2 regions of the Clostridium sp. ETTB3 genome follow, and region 2 is predicted to be linked to the other one. Evidence: predicted binding sites of a transcription regulator. Region 2 holds the regulator's gene; the other holds the start of a gene.
The links. The regulator CtsR, encoded in region 2, represses protease genes until heat stress. The targets are predictions, from matches to a motif close to AAGGTCAANNAAGGTCAAAT.

Region 1: clpB (ATP-dependent chaperone ClpB) is a predicted target of CtsR. The motif match lies at 8,866-8,885, and genes of this name have one in related genera.

What each region holds. Positions count from the first base shown of each region.
Region 1 is NZ_CP199832.1:993,324-1,011,750, forward strand. It holds gene ACUN06_RS04875 (methionine ABC transporter permease) at 1-582, shown strand, start outside; gene ACUN06_RS04880 (MetQ/NlpA family ABC transporter substrate-binding protein) at 620-1,438, shown strand; gene ACUN06_RS04885 (YkvA family protein) at 1,682-2,641, shown strand; gene ACUN06_RS04890 (ribonuclease H family protein) at 2,681-3,298, shown strand; gene ACUN06_RS04895 (YtxH domain-containing protein) at 3,351-3,533, shown strand; gene ACUN06_RS04900 (helix-turn-helix domain-containing protein) at 3,699-5,000, shown strand; gene ACUN06_RS04905 (helix-turn-helix domain-containing protein) at 5,014-6,276, shown strand; gene ACUN06_RS04910 (AraC family transcriptional regulator) at 6,620-8,686, opposite strand; gene clpB (ATP-dependent chaperone ClpB) at 8,936-11,536, shown strand; gene ACUN06_RS04920 (MFS transporter) at 11,592-12,770, opposite strand; gene ACUN06_RS04925 (aldo/keto reductase) at 12,859-13,008, opposite strand; tRNA gene ACUN06_RS04930 (tRNA-Gly) at 13,195-13,268, shown strand; tRNA gene ACUN06_RS04935 (tRNA-His) at 13,273-13,348, shown strand; tRNA gene ACUN06_RS04940 (tRNA-Gln) at 13,352-13,426, shown strand; tRNA gene ACUN06_RS04945 (tRNA-Lys) at 13,432-13,507, shown strand; gene ACUN06_RS04950 (hypothetical protein) at 13,697-13,822, shown strand; gene ACUN06_RS04955 (hypothetical protein) at 13,832-13,972, shown strand; gene ACUN06_RS04960 (alpha/beta-type small acid-soluble spore protein) at 14,054-14,236, opposite strand; gene ACUN06_RS04965 (ECF transporter S component) at 14,469-15,059, opposite strand; gene ACUN06_RS04970 (hypothetical protein) at 15,240-15,575, shown strand; gene ACUN06_RS04975 (TcaA 3rd/4th domain-containing protein) at 15,582-16,823, shown strand; gene ACUN06_RS04980 (murein hydrolase activator EnvC family protein) at 16,854-18,131, shown strand.
Region 2 is NZ_CP199832.1:175,155-189,353, reverse strand. It holds gene radA (DNA repair protein RadA) at 1-1,309, opposite strand, end outside; gene nagB (glucosamine-6-phosphate deaminase) at 1,408-2,142, opposite strand; gene ACUN06_RS00900 (GntR family transcriptional regulator) at 2,139-2,861, opposite strand; gene ACUN06_RS00895 (hypothetical protein) at 3,000-3,170, shown strand; gene ACUN06_RS00890 (ATP-dependent Clp protease ATP-binding subunit) at 3,264-5,702, opposite strand; gene ACUN06_RS00885 (CtsR family transcriptional regulator) at 5,797-6,252, opposite strand; gene ACUN06_RS00880 (DUF362 domain-containing protein) at 6,538-6,708, opposite strand; gene ACUN06_RS00875 (PSP1 domain-containing protein) at 6,896-7,801, opposite strand; gene ACUN06_RS00870 (DNA polymerase III subunit delta') at 7,804-8,736, opposite strand; gene ACUN06_RS00865 (cyclic-di-AMP receptor) at 8,761-9,096, opposite strand; gene ACUN06_RS00860 (dTMP kinase) at 9,313-9,990, opposite strand; gene ACUN06_RS00855 (sigma factor G inhibitor Gin) at 10,024-10,242, opposite strand; gene ACUN06_RS00850 (hypothetical protein) at 10,401-10,880, opposite strand; gene ACUN06_RS00845 (magnesium transporter CorA family protein) at 11,127-12,071, shown strand; tRNA gene ACUN06_RS00840 (tRNA-Cys) at 12,339-12,413, opposite strand; tRNA gene ACUN06_RS00835 (tRNA-Phe) at 12,419-12,494, opposite strand; rRNA gene rrf (5S ribosomal RNA) at 12,500-12,616, opposite strand; rRNA gene ACUN06_RS00825 (23S ribosomal RNA) at 12,681-14,199, opposite strand, start outside.

The sequences.
Region 1 (18,427 bases), 820 kb from region 2:
TCAACATTATTTGCAAGTATATTAGGGTTTATACTAGGGATAGTTGTAACTGTTACATCTCCAAAAGGATTAAAGCCAAATAAGATAATATATAATGCATTAGATTTAATAATAAATGTATTAAGAAGTTTTCCATTTATAATTTTAATAGTATTTATTATTCCATTAACTAGAGCTATTGTAGGTACACCAATAGGTGAAGCAGCAGCAATAGTGCCATTAACAATAGCAGCAGCTCCGTTTGTTGCAAGAATAATTGAATCATCTCTAAAGGAAGTTGATTCAGGCGTAATAGAAGCTGCAAAATCATTTGGTGCATCAAATACTCAAATAATATTTAAAGTAATGTTAAAAGAAGCAGTACCATCAATTATATCAGGATTAACTTTAACTATTATAAATATAATAGGATATTCAGCAATGGCAGGAAGTGTTGGAGCTGGAGGATTAGGAAAAGTAGCAATAAGTTATGGGTATCAAAGATATCAAACGGATGTAATGATAGTTACAGTAATTATTTTAATAATAATGGTTCAAGGGCTTCAAAGCTTAGGTAATTATTTATATAAAAAATTAAGTTAATTAAAATATTTATGATAAATTTAGGGGGAATTTAAAAATGAAAAAGAGAAGTATTTTAACTGCTATAGTAGCAGGAATATTATCAATTGGATTAATTGGATGTGGAGGTAGTAATTCTTCAAATGGGGATGATAAAGTAATAAAAGTTGGGGTATCACCAGTTCCTCATGAAGAAATAATGGAAGTTGCAAAGCCACTTTTAGAAGCAAAAGGATATAAAGTAGAAATAGTTGAATTTACTGATTATGTATTACCAAATACATCATTAGAAAATGGGGAATTAGATGCAAATTACTTTCAACATATTGCATACTTGAATTCATTTAATGCAGATAATGGAACACATTTAACATATACAGCAGAAATTCACTTAGAGCCAATGGGAGCTTTTTCAAAAAAATATAAAAGTGTAGATGAGGTTGAAGAGGGAGCAGTAGTAGCAGTACCAGATGATCCATCGAATGAAGCAAGAGCTTTAAGAGTATTAGCAGCAGCTGGATTAATTGAAGTTAAGGATGGAGAATTAATAACTATAGCTGATATTACTTCAAATCCTAAAAACTTAGAATTTAAGGAATTAGAAGCAGCTACTTTACCAAGAGTTTTAGAAGATGTTGATATAGCAGTTATTAATGGTAATTATGCTTTAGAAGCTGGTCTTGATGTTAATAAAAATGCATTTTATGCAGAAGATAAAAATATAGAAAGCTTAAAAGAAAGAAGAAATATTTTAGCTGTTAAAGAGGGAAATGAAAATACTCAAAAAATTAAAGATTTAACAGAAGCTCTTACTTCAAAAGAAGTTAGAGATTTTATAAATGAAAAATATAAAGGCGCAGTTGTACCAGTATTTTAATTTAAAAGCAATAAATATTATAATAATTAATAGGGGAGTTAATTATTACAAAGGGGCTTAAGATAGGTAAGGGATTTACATTGAAGTTTGTAAATCCCTTTTAGTATTTTAAAATTAAAGTATGTAAATACAAGCTTTTAAATTTAATATAAATAAAGTATACTGTATATTATGTATAAATATAGATGTATTAATGAGCAAGCAAGATAAATTTAAACTTTTTTGAAAGAAAGGGGACAAGTTATGAATATAAATAGTATAAATGTAGGATTAACAGGAGAAAATTTATTAAGTATATATAATGACTTTGTATCAATTAAAGAGATAGATATTAAAAAAGTTGAAATTAATGATGATATTAAAATAATAGGTTCATTTTCAAAAGGAGTTATTATTAAATTTGAAGTTAAAGTTAAATTTAATTCCATGGAAAATGGATTAACTAAAGGGGAAGTAACGGGGGTTAAGATTTTAAATGTTGGAATACCTTCATTTGTAAGGAAAGTGGCATTGAAATTTATATTAAAGTCATTAAAAGATAAAGGAATATATTATGAAAAGGGAAAGGTAATTATACAGTATAAATATTTATTAAAAGACATACCTTATGTAGATTTTGATATATATAGTATTTATTGTACTTATGGAGTACTTAATTTAGAGTTAAGAAATGCTAAAATTTCATTAAGTGGAGAATTAAAAAAAGAAGTAGAGTTATTAAGTTTTGAAAATGAACAAGAGCAAGAATATAATGAAGAAGAATTAATAAAAATAAATGATTTTTATGCTAAAGGAAGAGAAAAAATTAAGGGTAAAATGCCAATAGGAGTTAAAAAATATAGTGATTACATATTTGTATTACCTGATATAGCAACATTAATATATAGACTTCTTAAAGATAAGAGAGTAAGTATGAAAACCAAGATTATAATATCAGGTGCAGTTGCTTATATTACAGTACCTTGTGATATTATACCGGATAAGATACCTTTTATAGGAAAAGTAGATGATATTGCAATAGGAATTTTTGCATTAAATATTATAATGACAGAAGTTCCATTAAATGTTATTTTAGAAAATTGGCAAGGAAAAAATGATATTTTAATAGTTTTAAAAAATGTTGTTGAATATGCTACTAACTTTACTGGGGCAAAGAATATTAATAGTATTTGCAAGGTTTTAGAAGAATTATTATCTGTGTAATTTAGTAGTAAATAATTATGAAAAAGGAGAAAATATATTTTGAAATATTATGCTGTTTATAAGGGGAAATCAGTAATACCTAAAATTTATACTTCATGGGATGAATGTAAAAAGGATGTAATAGGATTTAAGGGGGCTATATATAAAAGCTTTACTACTGAAAAAGAAGCTAAAGAGTTTATTTCACTAAATTCACAAGGAAAGAAACTAGAAAATATTCAAGATGAAGAAAGTGAAAGTGGATTGTTTATATATGTAGATGGAAGTTTTACTGTTGATAAAGGGAATTTTTCTTATGGATTAGTTGCTGTTAATGATGGAAAGATAATTTATGAAGATAAAGGAATTGGATTTGATAAAGAAGCAATTGCTTTAAGAAATGTATCTGGTGAGGTATTAGGAGCAAAAATGGCTGTGGAATTTGCTATTAATAATAATTATAAAGAGGTTACAATAGCATATGATTATCAAGGGATTGAATCATGGGCATTAGGAACTTGGAAAAGAAATAATAAAATAACTTCTGAATATAATGAATATATGCAAAATAAAATGAAGGAAATAAATATAAGATTTAAAAAAATAAAAGGTCACTCAGGACATAAATATAATGATTTAGCAGATAAACTTGCTAAAGAGGCATTAGGGATAAAATGATGATTATTTTGAAAAAAAATACACATACTATTTTTAGAAAAATAAAAAAGAGGTGTTATTTTTGGGAAAAGTAATTAAAAGTTTAGCAATAGGAACTATTTTTGGTGTTGCAATAGGAATAATGGTTTTACCAGAGTTAGATAGAAAGACTCAAAGAAATATAAGAAAAACAAGGAGGAAAATTAAAGGAGTAGCTGAGGACGCATATGATAATATTTTAGATTATATTAATTAAAATAATTAAAACTGTTATGGTATTCTATAACAGTTTTTTTAATTGTTTTAAATATAATTGAATATAAAAGTCAAAAAAAATATTTTTTTGTTTTTTTTATGGTATAATAAGTAATATAAATAAAATTTGCAATTAATATAAATGTTGGTAAAGGAAGATTATGCCATGGAGATACTTACTTTAGGTGAAAAGATAAAAAGAAGAAGAAAAGAACAGAAAATGACACTAAAGGACTTAGCAGGGGATAGAATTACACCAGGACAAATTAGTTTAGTTGAGTCAGGGAGATCAAATCCATCTATGGATTTATTAGAGTATTTGGCAAATGCTCTACAGACATCAGTAGAATATTTAATGGAATCAGAAGAAACTCAGGCTGAAAAAATATGCATATATTATGAACAAAGTGCAGAAACATATATTTTAAATGAAGATTATATTAGTGCTGAGGAACATATAGAAAATGCATTATTTTATGCAGAAAAATATAAGTTAGAATATAGAAAAGCAAAAAATTTATTTTTAAGAGCAAATATATGCAATGCAAAAAATGAATTAGTATTAGCTCAACAATTATATTTATCTGCAAATGTTATATTTATAAAAAGAAATAATTTTGAACAAATTATAAAGACGTTTCTTAACTTAGGAAAAATAGCATTAAGCTTAAAAGCATATCATTCTGCAATAAGTTATTTAAAACAAGCAGAAAAGGTATATTTATATAATGATATTGGAAATGATTCTTTATTAGGAGAAATATATTATGAAATGGCTGAAAGTTATTTTAAAATAGATGATACAAATAAGTCCTTAGAGTATACTTTTTTAGCAAAGCAAAAGTTTGAACAAGTTCAAGATAGAAGAGAATATGGTAAGTCATTAATATCATTATCTAAGGAATATAACAAAAAGGGAGACATTGCAAATGCAATAAAATATTCTAAAAAGTCATTAGAGGTATATAAGGAATTAGAAACAGAAAAGAATGTTTCAAGTATTGAAAATAATTTAGGTAAATTATTTTTTGAGTTTGATAATATAGAGGAAGCATTTAAGCATTATAATACTGCAAAGCAAATAAGGATGAGAAGTAACGATAAAGATGTAGTAGAAACAATGCTTAATATTTGTGAAGGATATATTAAAATTAAGGAAATAGAAAAGTGTGAAAAAGTATTAGAAGAAATAAGAAGTTTAATTGATGAAACAAATATTGAACAGGTAATAGAACAAAATTTATTTTGGTATAGAGCATATATTATTAAAGAAATGCAAGATGAAGCAGAAAATATATTGTTAGAAACATTTAATTTAGCTAAAGCAAATGGTCTTTATAAGAAAATGGCGGAATTATCAATACTTTTAGGTAGATATTACATAGGGATTAAAAAAGATTATGAAGCAGCTAAATATCTAAATGAAGGTATTAAGATATTTAGAAATTTAGGTATACTAAATAACTAAATTAGGGGGAGCTATGGAAATATTATCAACAGGAGAAAAAATAAAAAGAGCAAGAATCTATAAGAGAATTACATTAAAAGAATTATGTGGTGAAGAAATTTCGATTTCTAAGATGAGTTGTATTGAAAATGGAAAGATAAAAGCTGATGATGAATGTTTAAAATATATTTCTGATAAATTACAAATTGATTATAGTTATTTAGTTCAAGATGTTTATGAGCAAATAAAAGATAATATAAAAAGTGTAAAAAAATCTAAACATTCCTTAGAAAAAATAGAAAGTATTATTAAATATAATTTAGATTATTCTTTTAGATATAACTTTAATGATTTAGCTTTAGAATTAATACATATTTTATTTAAATTATATATTAAAGATAACAAAATTGAAAAATTACAATTGCTAATATCAAAATATTTTGATTTGTATCAACATGCTACTAATAATGAGCAAATTATTATTTATTATAGTGATATGGCAGAGTTTTTTGTTAAGACCAAGGAATATCATGAGGCTATTAGCTATTATTCAAGAATAATACAAATTTATGAAAAAGATCAAATTAAATTTGATGATAAATATATATATGCATGTTTTTATGAAGGTATTTGTTATAAAAATATAAATTTAATAGAAGAATCATATAAATGTTTAAAAAAGATAATAGATAAAGAAGCTTTATTTAAAAATGATAATGACAAAGGTGATTATTATCATGAATTTGCAATAGTTAATATTTTATTATATATAGGAGAAGCAGATAAATATTTAAATATTGCATTAAATTATAAAAAGGATGATATGAAGGTATTAGCAAAATTTAAAGCAGAAAATGGAGATATATACTTTAAGGTTCATAAAGATGATAAAGCTTTAATAGAATTAGAAGATGCTGCTAAAATATATCCTAGAGAAGATGTAAGAGGATGTGGAGAGTTTTTAATTAAGTGTATAGATATTTTATATAAAAATAATAAATATGATGAAGCATTTAGTTATATAAGCGAAGCATTAAATTTAGCTATTGATATTGATGATGAAAGATTAATAGAAAAAGCATATTATTTTAAAGGAATGATACATCAAAAGCTTAATGATTACATTCAAGCAGAAATGTATATGAATTTAGCAACAGATTTTTTATTAAGATTTGCTAACAACGAAGAAAAGTATAAGAGATATAATGAAATGGCAGAGTTATATTATAATTTAAATGAATTAAAAGAATCAATAAAGTATTTTACATTAGCAATACAAATAGAAAAGAAGCTATAATAAAATGGATAGAGAGTAAATAAAAATCTCTATCCATTTTATTATATAATATTTTAAATTGCTTCATAATAATTATTTAGTTTGTGTGATGTAATAAATTAGACATCCAAATCCAAAATGCCCACTTTGATTTAGTGTGATTTAATAAGGATGGATTAAAAAATAGTCCTCTCATGAAAATACCTCTTTTCTTATAATTTATATTTATATTTTTAGTATATAATAAGAAGAAAAATATTATATTCACGTAAATGCTTAAGATTTTGTACAATAAGTATAAAAAAAATATATATAAATTAGAAAAGAAAACATAAAAACACCTAAAAAAGGTGTTTTCAGTACATTATTTAATATTTTTAAGTACAATTAACTTGGCACCATATCCTTTTAGCTCTGTTATTATATTTAAAACAGAACTTTTTTTAGCATATTTAAATTCTATTTTTGGATAAGATGCCTTATGAAGTATTTCTTTTTCTTCTTTGCTTAATCTATCTGGAGACCCCATGGAAAGCCAGTAGTTAAATGAAGAACCAATTATTTCATTTACTTCATAAGTGATTATTCTCGATGAGTTTTTTATATTTACTATATTAAGAGAATATTTTCTTTCAAAGGATTTTTTTACGCCACCTTTTTGATAAACATCTTCATAACAGGCTAAAGAAGATACATTATCATTATGAGAATATAAAAGTATTGCATAATAATCTTCAGCCTTAGTAACTATGTAACCATCATCTAAAGAAACTATATTGTTTCCAAGTTTATTTAAAAGATAATAGGCATAATAAGAAGGTTTTCTAATTCCCATATCATTTACTATTCCTGGAGCACCGATAAATACTTCATTAGTTATATTAATTTCTTTTTCTAAAACGTCAAATGCTTTTAAAAAAGTTAATGAATTTTTCTTAAAAATAGTGTTATGAATTATATATGGCAACATATAAGCTGTATCATAAATAGAGTTTAAATGAGAAGTAACTAAAAAATCGTCATTTGATACAGTTAAGTTATAGTTAGTTGTTATAAATTCACGTAACTTATTTTTTATTGGCAATGATAATCTAGAATCAAATTGAAATTTAAATTCAGTTATATCAACTATATCTAATTCTTCAAAATAATCAATAAAACTAGTTAATATATTTATATATTTTTCTAAGGAATAATCTAGATTATCTAATAAAATTAAAGGTTTAATGTAAATAGTAGATAAAAATTCTAAAACTCCTTTAGCTTTATTCCAATTATAAAAATCAGAATCTAAAAATATACCCATATCACTATGAAACATTTTTTCAAGTCTACCATACTCAAAGTGTATTTCTTCTTGTATTTCTTCCAATATATCTTTATTATCTTCAATTAAAAGGTCAAAAGATTCTCCTAAGTTAATACATTCTTTAAAAATTTTTTCAAAAGGTTTAATTATTTTATCCATATCAACATGAACATTCCAAAGTTTATTTTCAAAATTAAATCTACTGTAATTATCTAAACTATATGATAATGAATCTAAGGCATCTTTTAATGAAAGTTCAGTAAGTTGTTTAGAGTTTTCATATAATTTTTCTGTAGTTACATTTTTCTTTCTATATTGAAGAGGGGTACAACCATAATAGACTTTAAAGTTTTTATTATAATATCTAACATGAGAAAAGCCTATTTCTTCTGAGATTTCAGAAATACTCATATCGCTATCTAAAAGTAATTTTATTGATTCCTCTACTCTTGTTAAATTAATTAAATCTGTGAAGCTATATCCAGTAGCATATTTTATTTCATGAGATAGATAGTGTGGACTTAAAAACTCTTTTTTAGCAATTTCTTGTAAAGTTATATTGTTGTTATAATTATTAAATATATATTTTGCAATTCTATGATACCTATCTAGTTGTTCAGTTTTTTCTTTTAATTCCTCTTTTTCATGAGTTAGATAATGAAAGTTATTAATAAGGTGGTAAAGTAAGGTTCTTAATAATTCTTCAATTTCCTCATCATAATCTTCAAGTTTTTGAACATATTCACAAAGTATTTCTGAAAGTAATATTTTTAATTCATCATATTCAATACCATTTTGATTTTCAATATTACTAGAATTAGTATAAAAAAATACATTATTTATATCCTTATAATATTTGCTGAAGAAATAAGGGTCTATATTGAAAATTAAAACTTTATTATCACCATTTCCTTGAATTTCATGAGCTTCGTCTGAATTTATTATTTCAACTTCTTTTTCATTTAACATAAAGGAATCAGTATCAATTTTTATATGCAATGAACCTTTTAATATATATATAATTTCCATTGAATTATGCCAATGAATAGGATAATTTTTTATATTTAAATACGAAATTTTTATTGGTAAATCAAAGGGGTATTTTATATATTCTTTTCTCAAAATTTCACCTCAATTCTATATTAAATTATTTTGTAAATATTATAACAATAAATCCAAATAAAAACAAAAAATAAATTTTAAATTTGTTATAATAAAATATAGAAAAAATTATTATAATTAATAGAAAAATATGGGAAAAATAGCGTATAATAAAAATGTAAAATTTTTAATAAAATTTACTTTGACTTTCTTTGACTTTTGTATTAAAATCAAATTAAAGTTAAAAATACTAATAAGAGGTGAGAATGAATGAATGTTGAGAGAATGACATTAAGAGTGCAACAAGCATTAAATGATGCAAATTTAATTGCAGTAAAATATAATCACCAACAAATTGATGTGATTCATTTATTTGCTGCATTAGTAGAAGCTGATGATGGGTTAATACCAAATATATTCACTAAAATGGGCATAAATGTTAAGTTGCTAAAAGTAGATATAAAAAATGCATTAGATAAAATGCCAAAGGTTATGGGTGAAGGTGCAAATAGTTCAGGTGTATATATTACAAGACAAGTTGATGAAGTTCTTATAAAAGCTGATGATTTAGCTAAAAAGTTTGGAGATTCTTATATTAGTGTAGAGCATTTGCTATTAGCAATAATTGATGTTGATAAAAATGGACCTTCTAAACAAATCTTAAACAAATACAACATAACAAAAGATAGTTTTATGAAGGTATTATCAGAAGTAAGAGGAAATCAAAGAGTGGATACACAAGACCCAGAAGGAACTTATGATGCTCTTGCTAAATATGGTACTAATTTAGTTGAACTTGCTAAAAAGCATAAATTAGATCCAGTAATAGGAAGAGAGGAGGAAATTAGAAGAACTATTAGAATACTTTCAAGAAGAACTAAGAATAATCCCGTATTAATTGGTGAACCTGGTGTTGGTAAAACAGCTATTGTTGAAGGTTTAGCAGAAAGAATAGTAAGAGGAGATGTTCCTGAAGGGTTAAAAGATAAGATTATATTTTCTTTAGATATGGGTTCATTGATAGCTGGTGCTAAATATAGAGGTGAATTTGAAGAAAGATTAAAAGCTGTTTTAAAGGAAGTTCAAAACAGTGAAGGTAAAATTATATTATTTATAGATGAAATTCATACTATAGTTGGAGCTGGTAAAACTGATGGTGCTATGGATGCAGGTAATTTAATTAAGCCATTACTTGCAAGAGGTGAGTTGCATTGTATAGGTGCAACAACTTTTGATGAATATAGACAATATATTGAAAAGGATAAAGCACTTGAAAGAAGATTTCAACCTGTTATTGTTGATGAACCATCAGTAGAAGATGCAATTTCAATATTAAGAGGGTTAAAAGAAAGGTTTGAAATTCATCATGGAGTTAGAATTCATGATTCTGCTATAGTTGCAGCAGTAAAACTTTCTGATAGATATATTCAAGATAGATATTTACCAGATAAAGCTATTGACCTTATTGATGAAGCTGGAGCTATGATAAGAACAGAAATAGATTCATTACCAGCAGAATTAGATGCAATTAGAAGAAGAATTGTACAGCTTGAAATAGAGAAAGAAGCTTTAACAAGAGAAAAAGATGAAGGTTCTAAGAAGAAATTAGAAGCTTTGGAAAAGGAATATTCAGAATTAAAAGCTAAAAATGATGAAATGACAGCTAAATTTGATAGAGAAAAGGGAGCTATTTTAAAATTAAAAGAATTAAAGGAGAAGCTTGATGAAGCTAGAGGAAATCTTGAAGTAGCTCAAAGACAATATGACTATAATAAAGCAGCTGAAATTCAATATGGTGAAATTCCTAGTTTAGAATCAGCTATTGAACAAATGGAAGTTGAAGTTAAAGAGAATTATGAAGGCGCTTTATTAAAAGAAGAAGTTACTGAAGAAGAAGTTTCACAAGTTTTATCTAAATGGACTGGAATTCCAGTATATAACTTGCTTGAAGGAGAAAGAGAAAAATTATTAAGACTTGAATCTGAAATGGAAAAGAGAGTAATTGGTCAAGAAGAAGCTATTAAATCAGTTACTTCATCAATTTTAAGAGCAAGGGCAGGTCTTAAAGATATAAATAGACCAATTGGTTCATTTATTTTCTTAGGTCCTACAGGGGTTGGTAAGACAGAACTTGCGAAAACTTTAGCAAGAAATCTTTTTGACTCAGAGGAAAATATTATAAGAATTGATATGTCTGAATATATGGAAAAGCATGCTGTATCAAGATTAGTTGGAGCGCCTCCAGGATATGTAGGATATGAAGAAGGTGGGCAACTAACAGAAGCTGTTAGAAGAAAGCCTTATAGTGTAATATTATTTGATGAAATTGAAAAGGCACATGAAGATGTATTTAACATGTTCTTACAAATACTAGATGATGGTAGACTTACAGATAATAAAGGTAAAACAGTTGATTTCAAAAATACAATTATTATTATGACTTCTAATATAGGAAGTAGCTATCTTTTAGAAAATAAGTGTGAAGATGGTATAGATCCACAAATAAGAGAAGAAGTAATGAATGAAATGAAAATGAGATTTAAACCAGAGTTCTTAAACAGAGTTGATGATATTATAATGTTTAAGCCATTATCTGAAACAGGAATAACTAAGATTATTGATATATTTGTAGGTGAAGTAGCTAATAGATTAAAGGATAGAAATATTACACTTGATATTACTCCAGAAGCTAAGCATATTTTAGCTGTTGAGGGATATGATCCAGTTTATGGTGCAAGACCACTTAAGAGATATATTCAAAATACTTTAGAAAATAAATTAGCAAGAATGATAATTACTGGAGATGTTAATTATGGCTCTCATGTTGTAATTGATGGCAAAGATAATGAAATAATCATTAAATCTGAATAATAAAGTTAAAGGGTAAAACTTAAATATGTAAGTTTTACCCTTTTCAAATTATATTTTAAACAATATTACTTTCAGTTACATTTGAGTTCATAGGTAGCATTATAATAAATGCAATTAATATTATTAAAGCGGAAATAAGGAATGGAAGTTTATTTCCTAAATCAAATATGAATCCTGCTAATAGTGAACCAGTAACTTGTCCTATTGCTTTAGATGAATTAAGTACTCCCATTAAGGAACCATAATTTCCTTTTGATAATTTAGTAATTATACTTTGTTGTAAAGGTATATGTATACTAGCAAAAGTAGTGAATATTATAGCAAAAGTTAAAAATAAAGTAGTATTTTTAAAGAGTACCATTAAACTTAAGGATATACTAAGACAAAGAGTAATAACCTTACAAACATTAACTTCTTTAAAGTGTTTAGCAAGTAAAGGGGTAAAAGTTAAATTTGCTATGAATCCTAATATTCCTACAACTGCTAAAAACCCACCTATAAATGTTGGAGGAAGGTTAAGTACATCTTCAATATAGTAATTTATACTTGAATTGTAACTTGTTGAAGCAAAATAAAAAGCAGTAACTAATAAAAGCATAATTATAAGGTTTTTTGTTAAAATTGTAGAAAAATTTATTTTTTTATTATTATAATTAGTAGTTTTATTTAAATTATTTTCGTTAACTGGTTCTTCTAATAAAAAGTAAACTAATGTAGCTAATATAATGCAAAATATAAATTGTGATAAAAATGTATATTTAAAATTATTATTTCCTATTATTCCACCAAGTAAAGAGCCAAATGCACAACCAATAGTATTTGCAGCAGAATAATAAGTGATAAACTTAACTCTGTTTTCTTTATTTGTAATGTCAGTTAAGTATGCCATTGATACAGTAAGATAACTAACTACAAAAAATCCACCTGTAAATCTAAAAATTAATATTATAATTGGGTTTGTATTAAAACCAAATCCAAGTTGGCTAATTCCATATCCTAAAGCACCATAAATTAAAAATTTAATTCTTCCTTTTTTATCAGATAAAGATCCCCAAAATGGTGAACCAATAAAATTTCCTATTGACATAGCTGCAAAGAACAATCCAAACATAAATGTAGGTAACTTAAGATTAGTTATAAACATTGGTGTGACAGGATGAGCCATATTAAATGTAAGTGAGCTAAATATAGTTAAAAGTATAATAAATATTAATGATTTATTTTTAGTTTTCATTATTCCTCCATATTTAATTGTTTAATATTATATTTTCCCTTAAGGATGAAGACATGGTAAGTGCTTCACTAAAAATTTATTCTGATTTTCATTTTCCATAAATATCAGCATGATCAAAAAAATTAATACCACATTTTAAAGCTGTATTAATTAGTTTGTTAACTGAAGTTTTATTCATAGTTGAAAGTCTCATGCAGCCAAGACCTATTTCGGATGCTTTAATATTACCATTCGACATTATTATTTCTTTCATAAATATAATCCTCTCCATGATATGAATTGTTAATTAATCATTTATATTATATCATTCAGGGATATTATAAGTCTATGTTAATAAACTGCTAAAAAAAATAAATAAAAAAATGAAAAAAATAGTGTTGACAAATATCGACAAGCATAATATACTAAACAACGTAGTAGATGTGCGGGTATCGTATATCGGTAATACTCCAGCCTTCCAAGCTGGAAAGGTGGGTTCGATTCCCACTACCCGCTCCATATGGTGAACGTAGTTCAGTTGGTAGAGCGCCAGTTTGTGGCACTGGTTGTCGTGGGTTCGAGTCCCATCGTTCACCCCATATAGGGATATCGCCAAGCGGTAAGGCACCACACTTTGACTGTGGTATTCGTAGGTTCGAATCCTGCTATCCCTGCCATTTTTAGTTTACTAGCTCAGTCGGTAGATCACTTGAATTTTAATCAAGGTGCCCGGGATTAAATTCCTGGGTAAGCAACCAAAAGCAACTAAGAAAATTCTTAGTTGCTTTTTTATATTTCAAATGGATTAATATATAAGTATTACAATTAATGTTAATAATGAAAATATAAATTTTTATAGCTGTCATACAGGATGGTGGAATGATGAAATAGAACCTTTTAAATATCAAGCAGATAAGCTATTAAATAATCAAAGACTTTCTTTTATAATGGGTGATTTTAATAATAATGCATATGCAAAAGATGAAGGATATGATTATTTAATAAAAAATGGGTTAATAGATACTTATACTTTAGTTCAGGTCAAAGATAACGGGGTTACTGTTAAAGGTTAAATTGCAAGCTTGGAATCACAAAGTGAAGATAAAAGATTAGATTTAATTCTTGTAAATAAGAAAATAGATGTTTTAAAGTCGAATGTTATTTTAAATGGGGAAAATGAAGAGGTTATTTCAGAGCATTATGGAGTAGAAGTTATAATATAATTAAAAAAATAAAAATGGGCAGAGAGTGAAACAAGAGCTTCACTCTCTATTTTTTATTAACTTATTTGGTTTTTTAGTTAGTTATTTCATTCCTTGTTCGTATTGTTCAACCATTCTTTTAACCATTTCTCCACCAACGCTTCCGCATTGTTTTGAAGTTAAGTTACCGTTGTAGTCTGTGAAAGGAACACCCATTTCGCTTGCTACTTCATTTTTAAATTTTGATAATCCGTTTTTTGCTTCTGGTACTAACTTTTGAGCCATAAAAGACCCTCCTTTAAATAAATTAATATTTATTTTTATTTGTAAGTAATTAATTTTTACTTACACTAGTATTATGTGTAATATGAATTTATATAATCTATTAAAGTAAAGGAAATAAAGGAAAAAAGGAATATATTAAGTAAGATGTGGAAGAAAGTTTTTATAAAAATAATTAAATATGTTTAAAATAAAAAATACACACCTCTAATTAGTGTGTATTAAATAAGATTGTTTATTTTCTTTTAAATTTTAACATAGTAACAACTATTGGAACTGTTATAAGAGCTGATACTATAGCTTCAGGAACTCCATTTGTTAATCCAACAGTAAGTAATGTTCCTGCAACAGCTTCTCTTGAAATTTCTCTTGCTTGTGCATATCTATCAAGATAAAGAATATAAGTTAAACCTAAAACTCCAACTGTATTAGTTAAAGTACCTAAAATTGCTGAAATTCCAACGCATATTCCAGTATTTTTGATTTTATGTTTTAATAATTTAAATGAATAATAACTGATAACTCCAATTAATATTCGAGGAATTAATGCAATTATAGGATTCCAAAAGATAAATGAAGTTAAACCAGGTGCTGTGATATTTTGATACATTGAAAATAAACCAAAAATTAATCCAACAGCAATACCAACAATAGGACCCTCTAATAATGCACCTATAATAACAGGAATATGCATTATTGTAAGACTAAAAATTGGTAAGCGAATTAATCCTAAGCCACTTATACCAAGGAAAATAGAAATTCCACCTAATGCACCAATAAGAACAAGCCTTCTAGTTTTATTACTAGAATTAGTATTTCTTTTCATTTGTTTCTCTCCTCATAAAAATAATGTTCAATTTTAAATTTAATATAAATATGGAAAATATTCAAGTATTATTAAAATGATGAAGAAATAATATTAAAAATCATAAAAGAAAATATTGAATATGATGATATTAATATTATATTATGAAAGTGTAAATTAATTATATAAGGAGAGGATAAAATGAATTTATTTACTATCGATGGATTAAGTTTTAATAAAGAGGATTTTCTAGACAATATAAATGAATATGAGGATATAATTGCAATAATTGAGGAATTACAAGAAAATTTAAAATATGATGAAATTGAGTGCGTTGGGGAAAACGAATGTTGTAATAAAACTAAAAAAAATTACATAGTTGAAATTCAAGGATTTATAAATCAAAATGATGAATTTATAACTATGGAAGAGGCAAAAGAAAATAATCAATTAAATAGTGGAGTTATGGACTTATTTGTAATTAGGTTATATAAATGTGTAGATTGTGGGAAATGGATAATAGATATATTGGAGTAATTATTAATGATATCAAAAAATAATAGCTTTAAAGATATAACAGAAAAAATAAAGTTTTATATAAGTAATTTTACAGTAAATATAAAGAAAATAATTAAAAAAAATAAGCTTATAGTTGTTTCTTTATTTTCATTTATTATATTTATGTTGGTTAGTATGTTTTTTTTAATTAATTTAAATCAAGATAAGATTATAGATAAATTAAATGAAGCGCTATTAAATGAAAATAAAGTAAGAATTTCTAAATTTGTAATGGTTAATGAAAAAAAAGTTTCTGAGCAGGAATTAGAACCATTAATTAACTATTATAATGAAAATCAAGAAAAAATAACAAATTTAATAAATGGATTAAGAACAGAGGGAAGATATGGTGCTTTTAAAGTTATAGTTAAGAAAAATATTTTTTATAAAAGATACTATATAAATATAAATACTGTAGAAATTGAATTTACATCAAATTTAAATAATATTGAAGTTGAATTTGGAAATAAAAAATTTAAGTTAATGAATGAAGCAAAATTTGATGTTATACCAGGAATTTATGAATTAAAATATACTTATAAAACGGAATACGGTGATATTACTGAAAAAGTTAATTTAAGTATAGTTGAAAATAAAAAAATAAATCTTGATGTCAATGGAAACTATATTACTTTATATTCTAATTTTAATGATGCTGAAGTTTTTATAAATGATAAATATACTGGATTATCAGCAAAAGATATTGTTAATTTTGGGCCTATACCAAGGGATAAAGAAATTTTAATTAAATTAAAAAAAGAGTTTCCTTGGGGCAAAATAGAAAGTGAAGAAGTTGATATAAGTAATAAAGAATATTTAAAGCTTGATATTAATATGGCAAATGATAATTTAATTAATATGATAAATCAAGATATAAGTAAATTTTATAATTCAGTATTTGAAGCATTAAATAAAAAAAATAAAGATGAAATACTAAACTGTACTGAAGAAGTAAAAGATACAATTTATAGTTACATAAATGAAAAGAGTATTTTGTTTTCTAATAATTATGAAATTAATAATATAAATGTTGAAATTGAAAAAAGTGATTTTAGATATGAGGATTACATATATAAAGCAAGTATATTAACTAAAGCAAGTTATAACATTTCTAAAAATCTACTTCCGTTTTTAGAAACAAAATATGAAAATTATTTTTTATTAAATTTGGAATATGTAGAAAATGGATTTAAAGTAATAAGAATACAAAAGATAAATATAGATTAGTAGATATAACAACAGATAATGGGGGAAAATATGAATTTTAAAGATAAAATTATTTATTCTGTTATAATTGCATTAACAATTAATACAAGCTATGTTTTTGCAGAAAAAAGTAATTCTATAAAAAATGAGATAAATGAAAATAAAGATAAAATTCAAAGTTTAGAGGAAGAAAAGTCGAATATAAATAATCAAATTGAGAAAAATCAAAATGAAATTGATAATTTACAAAGTAGTATTACTGAAAAGGAAAATGAGTTATATAATATTCAAAAAAAAATAAGTAGTTATCAAAAAGAAATAGATAATATTCAAGTAGAAATAACAAAATTAAATTTATCTATAAAAGAAAGTAAATTAGAAGTAGAAAATAAAGAAAATTATATTTTAGAATTGAAAAAAGAAGAAAAACGACTTAAAGAATTATTAGATTCTAGAATAAGAAGTGTTTATAAGGTTGATTTATCAAGGCAATGTGTTTATATGATATTAAAGAGTCAAAATATATTTGAGGTATTTCAAAATTTAACTAATATAAATAAAATAGTAAGTTTTGATAAAGAAATAATAAAAACTTATAAAGAAAATCAACAAATAATTTCAAATGAAGTTGCAGAAATAAAAATAAAAATAAAAGAACAAGAAGAAGATCAACTTGTTATAGAGGAAAAACAAAGTGAAATTATTAATGCTAAAAATGAAGTAGTTGCTATTCAAAAGGAAGAGGAAAATAAAAGAAATGAACTTTTAGCATTACAAAGAGAAAAGAAAAATACGGTTATAGCATTAGAAGAAAATAGTGAAAAAATAAATGGAAAAATTGCTGAAATAGAAGAACATAATAAGGAGTTAGAAGCTGAACTTGATAGAATAATTAACAATGTTAGTGGAAGCAACGGAAGTGGAGGAAATTTAGTAACGGAAAGTGGATTTTTGAGGCCTATTTCAGGAAGGATTACAAGCAATTATGGTTATAGAGTAAATCCTGTTACTGGAGAGTACAAGTTGCATAAAGGAATAGACTATGCAGGTAATTATGGTGACCCTATTAAAGCGTCTAAAAGTGGTGTTGTTGAGTATTCAGGATGGATTAGTGGATATGGAAATACAATTATTTTAGGTCATGGAAATGGAGTTCAAACATTATATCCTCATGCTCAAACACTAAATGTTAGTGTTGGAGAAAAGGTATCACAAGGTGATGTTATTGCAACTGTAGGTTCAACTGGAAATAGTACAGGTCCTCATTTACACTTTGAGATAAGAATAAATGGACAACCTGTAGATCCTTTACAATATATACCTTATTAACAAAAGAGGGGATGTCGCATTAAGAATAAATACTACAATATATTGTGTATAAAAGTTTTAGGGCGACATCCCCTTTTGAATAAGCAATACATATAATGAAAATACTATTTAAATATGTTAATATTATTAAAGTTTATGGTAGTAAAAAATAAAAAAAACACCTGTGCAAAACTTGCACAGGTTAAGGGATTACAATCGCTTAAGAAAGGGAATAAGCGATTGTGTGGGGTTTTATTAAAACTCTATAATCTTGTAAAATTATAGAGTGGTATGGGCTATTAATTATAGTATCTTAT
Region 2 (14,199 bases):
AGGAATCTTTTGCAACATATACTTTCTTAAAGCCCATTCTTGCAAGCTCTTTTACTCTTATTTCTAATGAAGGTACCTTTTTTAATTCTCCCGTTAAGCCTACATCTGCTATAAAAGCAATATTAGCTTCTATTCCTCTTTGCTTTACAGATGAAACTATGCTCATTATTACAGCTAAGTTTATTCCTTGCTCTTTAATTCTCATTCCACCAGTAGTTTTTATAATAACATTTTTATCATAAAGTCCTATTCCACCTCTTTGTTCTAATATTGATATTAACGTATTAAGTTTATCCTTTCCCAAGGTTTCCCCTATTCTAGTTGGATAAGGAGTAAATGTCTTAGATACTAAACTTTCTATTTCTGTTATTATAGGTCTTGAACCTTCCTTTATAACAGTTAATGTACTTCCTGAAACTACTTCTCCCTCTTCCCTTTTTGTCATAAAAAACTCTGAAGGATTATCTATAGATACCATTCCTCTTTCGGACATTTGAAAAAATCCTGTTTCTCCAGTACTTCCAAATCTATTTTTTGAACTAACTAATCCTCTTAATTCTTCATCTGTATCACATTCTATAATCAATACAGTATCAACTAAATGTTCTAAAGCTCTTAATCCTGCTAATTCATCAGCTTTAGTCATTTGCCCAACTATTATAACTGCACGCTGTCTTTTGTCGTCTTTAGCAATTCTTAATAATTCATTTGCACATTCCATAGTTTGTGTTGGTGAGCCTGCTCTTGCTGGTAAAAATGCTTCCATAGTAAAGGTTTGAATACTATCTATTATCAATAAATCTGGATCAATTTCATTAACAGCATCAACAACATTATCCATACTAGTTTCTTGAACTACCCAAATATTATCATCAATTTTATCTAAAATTCTATCTGCTCTATTCTTAATTTGACTATCACTTTCTTCACCTGAAGCATAAATAACTTTATATCCACTTTGGGCTATATTATCTGCTACTTGTAATAACAAAGTTGATTTACCTGCTCCTGGTCGTGCTGTTATTATAGTAATTGAATCTTTAACTATTCCGCCACCCATTACTCTATCAAATTCATTTATTCCAGTTACAATTCTATCACTTTTACTTGATTTAACTTCTGATAACTTTTTAATTGGCTTCTTACTTAATTGTCTTACTTTTGTAGCTTCTTTTGCTGCCTTATTTTGCTGAACTACCTGCTCTTCATTAAATGTATTCCAATTGCTACAATCAGGACACTTTCCCATCCATTTTGGTGATTCATATCCACATTCCTCACATACAAATACAGATTTTATTTTTGCCATTTTATTCACCACTCTATCTATATTAATTTTCTTATTTTAATATATCACACATAAAATATAAAAAAAATAAACCATAATATAATCTTATGGCTTATTCTTTATAAATTATTTATTAATTTTGCAGCTGCTTTATCTACTATTACAGTTACATCTCCATGCATTTGTAACATAGAAGCTGGATTTTCTGTTGTAATTTTTCCTGAAAATAATCCCTTTATAGCTTCTGCCTTACTTTCTCCTGACGCAATTAATACTATCTTTTTTGCTTTCATTATTTCTCCTAAACCCATAGTGATTGCTCTCTTAGGTACTTCATCAATAGTATCAAAAAATCTTGAGTTAGCTTTTATAGTATCTTCTGTTAATGTTATTACATGAGTTCCTGAAGATAACTCTTTATCTGGTTCATTAAATGCTATATGCCCATTGTTTCCAACACCTAATAATTGAACATCTATTCCACCAAGCTCTTCCATCTTCTTATCATATTCCTTACATTCAGCATTTAAATCTTGAGCTAGCCCATTAGGAACAATAGTATTATTAATATTTATATTAACATGATTAAATAAGTTTTCATTCATAAAATGTCTATAACTTTGCTCATGTTCTGGATTTAATCCAACATATTCATCAAGATTTACTGTTTTAATTTTTGAAAAATCTAATTCTCCATCTTGATACATTTTAATTAATTCTTTATACATTCCAACTGGTGAACCTCCAGTAGCTAATCCTAAAATAGCATTTGGCTTTTCTTTTATAGTGCTTGCAAGCTCTCTTGCTGCCACCTTACTTAATTCTTCATAATTATCAACAGTTATTAATTTCATATTATCTCTCCTTCCTTTCTTGAAATATTAACTTGTAATGTAAACTTATCTGATTTATAATACGCTTCCTCTAAAAATAACAATTTATTTGAATTAGTAAATATTTTACTTGTTGTTTTTAATATTGGTGTATTTTCTTCACATTCTAATAAAATTCTCATTTCACTATTTAAATTAACTGCTACTATAGATGAATTAGAATGACTAATAACATATCCAAAGCCTTCTAATACTTTATATAACGAGCCCTCTAACATTTCTTCATTAATATTTCCACAATAATCAACTGGAATATATACAGTTTCTAGTGCAACACATTCTCCATCTACAATTCTTTGCCTTGTTATTTTATACAACTTGTCTAACACAAAAATATCTTGCATATCATCTGGAGTATCTATGATTTTAAAATAAACAACATTAGTTTTTAGTTTTCTACCACTTTGTTTAATCATTTCAGTAAAACTCATCATATCTTTTTGATTTACTTTTTGTTCACATACAAAAGTACCTTTTCCTTTTTTTCTAACTAAGATACCTTCTTGAACTAATTCTCCAATTGCTTGTCTTATTGTCATCCTACTGACTTCATATATTTCACAAAGTTCTCTTTCACTAGCTATACATTCTCCAGCCTTCCAAACTCCCCTAGCAATTTTTTTAATTAAATCATTTTTTAATTGATAATACACTGGTATTGGACTATTCTTATCTATCATAATTATCACTCCCAAATTCATTATATTATATATACATATAGTTGTCTATACCAGTTGAAAATATTTTTATTCGCAAATAATACATAATTATTTATTATTTGGAAATAATATTCATATAAATCCTAAGGAGATGGTATTTTGATAGATAAATCTTATTTAAAAAAAGTTCAGTCAAAAAATATTTTAAATGACTATAAACCTAAAAACTTATCTAGTAATTATGCTAATAATTCAACTTTAGATTGTATAGAAAATATGATTGTTAATTCCAATTTAGATGAAAATATACATGATGACAACATTAAATAAATTATAAAGAAAAAAAGTAAGAACAATATGAACTGCACCCTGTCAAATTGACAAGTGGCAGTTAAATAAAGTCTTACTTTTTTCTTTATAATTTTATCTATGAGAAAAAACTAATATTTCATCTTTACATTCAACTTTTAGTTTATCTCCAACTTTTATTTCCCCCTTAAGCAATTCATCACTTAATTTATCTACTATTTCTCTATTAATTATTCCTCTTAAAGGTCTTGCTCCAAACTCAAGATTCTTATTTTTATTAATAAGAAACTTATTTAAATCCTCTTCATAAATTAAATCAATATTTTTTTCTTTTAACCTACTTATAGTATCATTTAACATTAAATTTACTATTTTTAGTGTATCTTCTTCTTTTAATTGATTAAATACTATTATATCATCTACCCTATTTAAAAATTCTGGCTTAAATGCTACCTTTAATTCTTCTAATACTATATCCTTTATTTTCTCATATTCTGCTTCATTTGCGTTAAAGCTAGTATCAAATCCAACTTTTCTTTGATTTTTTATTTTTTGAGCACCAACATTAGATGTCATAATAACAATAGTATTTTTAAAATCTATAACTTTACCTTTACCATCTGTTAATCTTCCATCCTCCATAATTTGCAATAAGATATTAAATACATCTGGATGTGCCTTTTCAATTTCATCTAATAAAACAACCGAATATGGTTTTCTCCTTACAGCTTCTGATAATTGACCACCTTCTTCATATCCAACATATCCTGGAGGAGCACCAATTAATCTTGAAACAGAATGTTTTTCCATATATTCAGACATATCAATCCTAATTAAATTGCTCATTTTTCCAAACATAACTTCTGCTAACACATTGCAAAGTTCTGTTTTTCCAACACCAGTTGGTCCACAAAAAATAAATGTTCCAATTGGCCTATTTGGATTTTTAAGACCAACTCTAGCTCGTTTAACTGCCCTTGTTAATGATTTTATAGCTTCTTCTTGACCAACTATTCTCTTTTTCAATATATCTTCTAAATGTAATAACTTATCTGACTCTTTTTCAGTTAATCTTTCTACTGGTACTTTAGTCCATATTGAAACAACCTTTGCAATATCATCTTCATCAACTGTTTGAACTTCTGTACAACTATGAGCTCTCCATTCATTTTTAATTTTTTCAAAATCTTCTTTTAAAATTCTTTCATTATCTCTCAAGCTAGCAGCTTTTTCAAAATCTTGATTTTTAATTGCATCTTCTTTTTCATTAATTACTTTTTCAATATTTAATTCTTTTTGTTTAATTTCTGGTGGCAAAGTTAGTCTTGAAATTCTTACCTTGGCTGCAGCTTCATCTATTAAGTCAATTGCCTTATCTGGCATATATCTATCAGTTATATATCTATCTGCTAAATCCACAGCCATATATAATGCACTATCTGTAATTTTAACTTTATGATGTGATTCATATTTATCCCTTAATCCAAATAAAATATTTATTGTTTCCTTTTTAGTTGGTGGTTCAACATTTACAGTTTGAAATCTTCTTTCTAAAGCTGCATCTTTTTCTATATGCTTTCTATATTCATCAATTGTTGTTGCACCTATACATTTTATTTCTCCCCTTGCTAAAGCAGGCTTCAAAATATTAGATGCATCAATAGCTCCTTCAGCACCACCAGCACCAACTATAGTATGAATTTCATCAATGAAAATTATAATATCATCTTCATTCTTAAGTTCATTCATTACTTTCTTTAATCTTTCTTCAAATTCCCCTCTATATTTTGCTCCTGCAATCATAGATGTAATATCTAAAACTAACAATCTTTTACTTCTTAAACTTTCAGGGACATCTCCAGCTACAATTTTTTGTGCTAATCCTTCTATTATAGCTGTTTTTCCTACACCTGGTTCACCAATTAAACAAGGATTATTCTTTATTCTCCTACATAATATTTCTAAAACTCTTTGAGTTTCCTCTTCTCTTCCTATTACAGGATCAAGTTTTCCTTCTTGTGCATTTTGAGTTAAATCAGTACTATATTGATCTAATACAGGAGTTTTATTTTGCTTTTTCTCTTTTTGTATTGATTTCTTATTTTCTCTAAGTTCATTTCCTGAAATATATTTATCTAACTCTTGTTTAATTAAAGTAAAATCTGCCTTACTGCTTGTTAAAATAGTAAAAGCTACTCCTTCGCCTTCATTTATTAGCGCCATTAATATATGTTCAGGATTTATAAAACTATGCCCATATTTTCTTGCTATATCTAAACTATCATCAAATAATCTCTTTGCTCTTGGTGTTAATAACATTTCTCCTGTTAAAATTTCATCATCACCAAATCCTAAATAATCTTCAGTCATTTTTTTTACTTTATCTATAGTAATTCCGTTATTAGTTAAAAGCTGACCTGCATACCCATTTTCCTTTAATATTCCTAATAAAACATGCTCAGTTCCAATATACCCATGTTTAAAACTTTGAGATTCTTGTTGTGCTTCTATTAATACAACCTGTGCTCTTTCTGTAAACCTCCCAAAAATCACAGTGTCACCTCCAAATAAAATCTAATATAGATTAATATAAAATTTTATAAATATGACCCAACCCTTTACTACTTTTATCACTCTACTATAATTATTATGATAAAATTACCATTATAATACCCTTAAGTATCTCAGCTCTTAGTTTATTTTTATCTTCTGTTAATATTAAAGTTCTATCGTTAATTGATATTTTTACAATTTCAAGTTCCCTTTTCGTAATTAATTCTTTTTCACATAAATACTCTAAAAGCAATACTGCAGAATTATAAGTTAAGCTAACCCCTATTGCATTATTGATTGCTTCTAATTGTTGTTCCTTGTTTGTATAATTTACTCTTCTAATTATAATATAGCCACCACCACCTCTTCTACTTTCAATCATATATCCCTTTTCAGATGTAAATCTTGTAGTTAATACATAATTTATTTGAGATGGTGCACAGTTAAATTTATCTGCTAACTCATTTCTTTGAATAATTACCTCCTTATCTTCTTCCTCTTCTATCATGTCATTTATAAACTGTGCTATTATATCTGAAATTCTTGCCACAATTTCACCTTCCTAAACGTTATTTGACCTTCTTTGACTTTAATTATATATAAAATTTTTTTCACTGTCTATTACATAAATTTAGTATTTTTATTTAAATTATTTAATTATTACTTATTTTTTATAAATTTCATTTAATTTATAACTTTCTCTATCATTTTAATAATAATTAAATTTTTAATACTTATATTTTATACATATTTATAAATTAAAATTTTTATATCCTTATATAAATGATTTATACGTAAAAAAGGGTCATCCTATTTGATGACCCTTTTGGTTAAATTAAGCTTCAGCTGGAGCTCCTACTGGACAAACATTTGCACAGTTTCCACAATCGATACAAGTATCTGCATCAATAACGAATTGAGTATCTCCTTGGCTTATAGCGTTAACTGGACATTCAGCTGCGCAAGCTCCACAGTTAACACATGAATCATTAATTGCATATGCCATTAAAAACACCTCCCCAATATTTTAATAACATAATTATTTTATCATACCTACTTTTTTTTTTAAAGCTAAAGTTAATTTTTAACATATAAATACATTTTTGTATTAATTTTATAATTTTCAATAAATTTTAATAAATTTTTTAAATCATTTATAAAAATACAGTGAATTAATTTATTAATTTTTATTTCTAATTTCCTTTAATTAAATCCTTAATTAATTTTCTATCTTCTTCTGATTCAACTTCTAACTTTATATCATCATCATCAATAGAATCTTCATAATGTCCTTTTATAAGTTCAATATTATCAATTTTAAATTCTTCTAATACTTCTTCTTCTCCCTTTTTAAGTTTAACTTTAATGCTTTCCTTAACAATATTGTTTGAGAATACTTCCCCTGTACCCTCACTAGTTTTTACTATTGAACCAACCTTAGGCATTCTCTTTCTTATATCTTCATAAGTACTTTGTTCATAATTTAAACAACACATAAGCCTTCCACAAATACCTGATATTTTAGTTGGATTTAGTGATAAATTTTGTTCCTTTGCCATCTTAATTGAAACAGATGCAAAATCTCCTAAAAAACTTGAACAACACATTGGTCTTCCACAAGGGCCAAGACCACCTAACATTTTTGCTTCATCTCTCACTCCAATTTGTCTAAGCTCTATACGAGTCTTAAATATTGTTGCTAAATCCTTAACTAAATCTCTAAAATCAACTCTTCCATCTGCTGTGAAATAAAAAATAACCTTATTATTATCAAAGGTATATTCTACATCTATAAGTTTCATTGTTAATCCATGTTCTTGAATTTTCTTTAAACATATATCAAAGGCATCTTTTTCCTTATCTTTGTTTTTAAAATGTTTTTCTATATCCTCATTAGTTGCTATTCTTAATACACTTTTAAGTGGTGAAACTATATCATTCTCATTTATTTCCTTTATTCCAATTACACATTCACCAAATTCAATTCCTCTAGCAGTTTCTACTACTACATATGTATCCTTTTGTATATTCATATCAGCTGGATCAAAATAATATATCTTACCAGCTTTTTTAAATCTTACACCTACAACCTTTATCATATTTAACCCTCCATGAAGCCCATTAACATTACACGTAGTGTCATTCCCCAACTAACATTACTTTTAATGTTTCTTCGAGCTTCTTCTATTGTCTTTATCATATTATTTAATTTTTTAAATGACATTTCCTTAGTAAGTTCTTTTATATCTTCAAGTTTATCACTATTTATGATAAATTCCTCATTTTCAATTTCCTTGTTTATTAAAATATCTCTTATAAATAATCCAAATATATTTAATACTTCTTCTTTATCATTTTTTAAATTGCTAAAACTTTCTTCTTGCTGCAATATATCTTCTAAATCATTTTTATTTAAATTTTTAATTAATATAACAATATTGTTTCTTAACTCTCTTAATTTATCATCATTAAAATACCTATCTATTCTACCTGGTACCCCTTCACTAAAAGCTATTGCTGATTTGATTTCATTTTCATCATAATTAAACTTCTTAATTTTTATATATTCATATAATTCACTTTTAGTTAATGGCTTTAATTTATAAATTTCACATCTAGATTTTATTGTATCTAAAATCAATTCCAAACTTTCACATAATATTATTATGTAAACTCCTTTTGGAGGTTCTTCTATAGTTTTTAGTAATGTATTTTGTGCTTGAATTGTAAGCTTATTCCCCTCATGAATAATAATTACCTTTTTATCTTTTTCAAATGGTTTTTTATATACTTCTTCTATTATATCTCTAACATCATCTACTCCAAATGATGATTTTTCACTTGAATAATTAATAATATCTACATATTCCCTATCTAAATCTCCATTTAAAATGAACTTAGCTAAAATATTAGCTAACTTACCCTTTCCAACTCCGTCTTCTCCTGCAATGAGGTGTGCATGAGAAAGAGTATTTTTTAAACATCTCTGTTTAAAATTATTAATTAAAGCTTCATGTCCTATAAAGTCCCTCATACAGCCACCTCCTAATCAACTTAATTAAACTTTATAAAATTGATCTACATCTAAAACAAATATTGTAGCTCCACCAACTTCAACTTCAATTGGATAAGGCACATACATTCCTGAATTTGTGCCAATTGTATTTGGTGTTGATGTAGGAACCATTTCTTTTCTTCTTTTACAAACATCTTCAATAACATTAATAAGGTTTTTAACTTCCTTTTCTTCAACACCAATCATTAATGTAGTATTTCCTGATTTTAAAAACCCACCTGTAGTAGCTAATTTAGTTACTCTATAATCTTTATCTGTTAATTCTTCAATTAAATCTATAGCATCATCATCTTGTACTATAGCTAAAACTAATTTCATACCATATACCTCCATTCATTAATAAATTCTTCTTATATATTTTATCATAAATATATAAAAAGTTACTAAAACTTTATATTTAAATAATATATTATATTAATATTTACTGTTATCTTCTATTTATTTTAAATATTAATATATTGTAATAAAAAAGGATTGTAAAAAAATAAAATTATAACTTAAAATAATTTGTTTTTTAAACAACCCAATCAAAATCTATATATAATTTTTTACTTTTTCATAAATATCATTACTTATTTCTTCAATACTTCTAAGTTTAGAATCCTTACAACATTTAATAACATCCCAATTATATTTTTCTGCAATATATAATGAATTATTATAAGAATTTATTAGATACTCTTTATTACTTTCATGAATATCCTTTGTTTCTCCACCAGTAAACTTATTAGCTCTATTTTTCATAAGTTCTTGACTTACTTCTGGTTCTACATCTAAAAATATTATATGATCTGGTTTAGGTATTTGATAGATATTAAACTCTAAATCATATAACCATTCAATATACTTATCCTTTTCATCATCTTTTAATTTAGCTGCTTGATGTACCATATTAGAAGTAGTATATCTATCACTTATAATTATTCCACCATTGTTATAAAATTCACCCCATTTAGTTTTATAAGATGCATATCTATCGGCAGCATAAAAAGTTGATGAAATATAGGGATTGACAGCACTAGGATTTTTTCCAAAATCACCATTCAAATACATTTTAACTAATGCTGATGAATCACTATCATAATCAGGAAATGTAATTTTTAAACATTTCTTACCTTCTTGAATTAATCTTTCATATAATCTTTGTGATTGAGTTGCTTTTCCACTAGCATCTGAACCTGATTCAATAATTATTAATTTTCCTTTACCCATCCTTACAATCCTTTCAAGTATCTTAAAGTTAATTTATTTATTTTTTATAATCTTATGTGCTATAGAATTCTTAATTTTATTTTTTATAATCTCATATTCATCACTACCAACGTCTATTAAATTCATTCTTTCAATACATTTATTACAAATAAAATTATTGATTATTTGAATTCCATCTCCAATACATTCATTCTCACATATTATACAATATTTCTTTGAATCTCTCCATATATCTTTATTACTAATCTCCATAAATATATCCCTCCTTTTTTATTAAGTCTTGCCCTTATATTTAATCTCTATACCTAATTTCTTATTATTACTATAAATATTTTATTTAAATTTAATAAAAAAATAAGCTAGCTATAAAAAATTAATATAACTACCTTATTTTATCTATATTTATAATTTTAATTTACTGATTTAATTCGGGAAATTAAAGTATCACTTGGTTCAAAAACAAACCTATATACTTTTCCATTTTTTCTATATATACATAATAACTTTTTTTCATTATTAAATTTTCTAATATAATGTTTTACACATTTACATTTATTATACTCTTTTGGAGCATTATTTTTTTCTCCAATATAAAGTATATCTTTTATCTTAACGCTTTCAACATTTTCTTCATTTTTACTTTTTATTTTATTTATTATTAGTTTATCGTAAATTATACAATATTTATAAGAAAGCTTACACTTGCTAGTTTGCTTACATACTACTATTAATGTTATTATAATAAGAAAAACTTCTGCACAATATTTAATTTCAATATTTTTCTCAAAATTAATTTTAAAAAATTGATATATATATAATGTAACAGTAATAGTTAATAACGAAACTATTATTGCAATTGTTTTTTTCCCTCGTTTAATTTCTTTATGCATAATTATATCCCCCAAATATTTCTATATTATTTTCTCTAACAATATTTTGATTATACTAATTTTATAAAAGAAAGTACAAGCTTATATTTTCTTTTATATCTCTAGTTTATTGATTATTTAATTAATATATTAAAATATCTTATTTAATCTAACTGTTAATCACAAATAATCATATTTTTAAAATCTAATACTTTTTATGATATAATCCTATTATAGAATTTATTATTTAATAGAGAGGTAACATTTATGATTCAAATATACAAAAGCATAAGTGAAACAAATTCATCATTAAAGCAATTAGATTCAATTGAAAATGGTTGTTGGATTAATATTGTTGCACCATCAGAAGAAGAATTAATATTAATTTCTAAAAAAACTGGTGTTCCACTAAATTTCTTACGAGCTCCACTTGATGATGAAGAAACTTCTAGAATAGATGTTGAAGATGGGTTTACATTAGTAGTTGTAGATATTCCATTCACTGAAATGGAGGATAATTCACTAACTTATGATACTTATCCCTTAGCTATAATTCATTCTGAAAAAGAAATTATCACTGTTTGTCTAAAAAATAGTAGAATACTGACAGATTTCATAAATGGAAGAATTAAATCGTTTTTTTCATTTAAAAAATCTAGATTTATATTACAAATTTTAAATAGAATTTCTACTTATTATTTAATTTATCTTAGACAAATAGATAAAAAAAGTGTAATGATTGAAAAAAGATTACATAAATCAATGAAAAATAGAGAATTAATTCAATTACATTCATTAGAAAAATCACTTGTTTATTTCTCTACTTCATTAAAAGCTAATGAAGTAACTTTAGAAAAAATGCTTAAAATGGATATAATGCAAAAATACAAGGATGATCAAGACGTATTAGAGGATGTAATTATCGAAAATAAACAAGCCATAGAAATGACTGATATATATAGTAACATTTTATCTAGTACAATGGATTTCTTTGCTTCTGTTATATCAAATAACCTTAATATAGTTATGAAGGTTCTTGCATCAGTTACCATATTAATGGCTATTCCAACTATTATTGGTGGAATTTTTGGAATGAATGTAGCTTTACCCCTTCAAGATAATCCACAAGGATTTATTATAATTATATTTCTTACAATTATTTTAACACTTATAACTGCATTTATTTTATATAAAAAAGATATGTTTAGTTAATTATAAAGATTTAATTATAAAGATATCCACAATTAAATTAAATTTAATTGTGGATATCTTTATTTATTATGTTAATAATTTTGTTAGTAATTTATTTCTTATAAAAATTAAAACCCAAGTAGATATATCTACATATACTTTGTAATATCAAATTTATAGTTCTAAATCTTAAAATTCATTTATATTACTAATTTTATTACTTCAAAAATTTTATATTTTCTTATATATAAAATAAAAAAAACCTACAAGAAAACTTGTAGGTTTTTTTGGAGGCGCCACCCAGATTTGAACTGGGGAATAAAGGTTTTGCAGACCTCTGCCTTACCACTTGGCTATGGCGCCATACCTGGTGGCTCGACCAGGAATCGAACCAGGGACACGAGGATTTTCAGTCCTCTGCTCTACCGACTGAGCTATCGAGCCACATTACCTAGCAACGTTCTACTCTCCCACACGGTCACCCATGCAGTACCATCGACGCTATAGAGCTTAACTGTCCTGTTCGGAATGGGAAGGAGTGTTTCCTCTATGCCATCATCACTAGATATTACTTATTAATTTTTGAAATAATTTATTCTTTCAAAATTGCATATGAATTATTTTATATTATTGGTCAAGCCCTCGACCTATTAGTATCAGTCAGCTACATACGTTACCGCACTTCCACCTCTGACCTATCAACCTTGTGTTCTTCAAGGGGTCTTACTAGCTTATGCTATGGGAAATCTCATCTTGAGGGGGGCTTCACGCTTAGATGCTTTCAGCGTTTATCCCTTCCCGACTTAGCTACCCAGCCATGCTCTTGGCAGAACAACTGGTGCACCAGAGGTCAGTCCATCCCGGTCCTCTCGTACTAAGGACAGCTCCTCTCAAATTTCCTACGCCCGCGACGGATAGGGACCGAACTGTCTCACGACGTTCTGAACCCAGCTCGCGTGCCGCTTTAATGGGCGAACAGCCCAACCCTTGGGACCTACTACAGCCCCAGGATGCGACGAGCCGACATCGAGGTGCCAAACCTCCCCGTCGATGTGGACTCTTGGGGGAGATCAGCCTGTTATCCCCGAGGTAGCTTTTATCCGTTGAGCGATGGCCCTCCCACGAGGTACCACCGGATCACTAAGCCCGACTTTCGTCCCTGCTCGACTTGTAGGTCTCGCAGTCAGGCTCCCTTCTGCCTTTGCACTCTACGAACGATTTCCGACCGTTCTGAGGGAACCTTTGGGCGCCTCCGTTACTTTTTAGGAGGCGACCGCCCCAGTCAAACTGCCCACCTAACAATGTCCAGTCACCAGATTCATGGCGTCCTGTTAGAACCCCAGTACTGTCAGGGTGGTATCCCAAGGTTGACTCCACTAAGGCTGACGCCCTAGTTTCCCAGTCTCCCACCTATCCTGTACAGACAATACCGGAATTCAATGCTAAGCTACAGTAAAGCTCTACGGGGTCTTTCCGTCCAATCGCGGGTAGCGAGCATCTTCACTCGCACTACAACTTCGCCGGATTTGCAGTTGAGACAGTGCCCAAGTCATTACGCCATTCGTGCGGGTCAGAACTTACCTGACAAGGAATTTCGCTACCTTAGGACCGTTATAGTTACGGCCGCCGTTTACTGGGGCTTAAGTTCACACCTTCGCTTGCGCTAAGTGTTCCCCTTAACCTTCCAGCACCGGGCAGGCGTCAGCCCCTATACATCAGCTTACGCTTTAGCAGAGACCTGTGTTTTTGCTAAACAGTTGCTTGGGCCTATTCTCTGCGGCCTGCTCTCGCAGGCACCCCTTCTCGCGAACTTACGGGGTCAATTTGCCTAGTTCCTTAACTGCAATTCTTCCGCCGGCCTTAGGATTCTCTCCTCATCTACCTGTGTCGGTTTGCGGTACGGGCACTACTTCTCTCTCTAGATGCTTTTCTTGGAAGCATGGAATCATGTACTTCGGTCTTAATGACCTTCCCCATCACGCCTCAGAATTGTTACAGCGGATTTGCCTACCGTAACTTCCTAAACGCTTAGACTAGCATTTCCAATCGCTAGCACACACTATCCTTCTCCGTCACACCCTCGATAATAACGATGGTAGTGGTATCGGAATATCAACCGATTGTCCATCGCCTACGCCTTTCGGCCTCG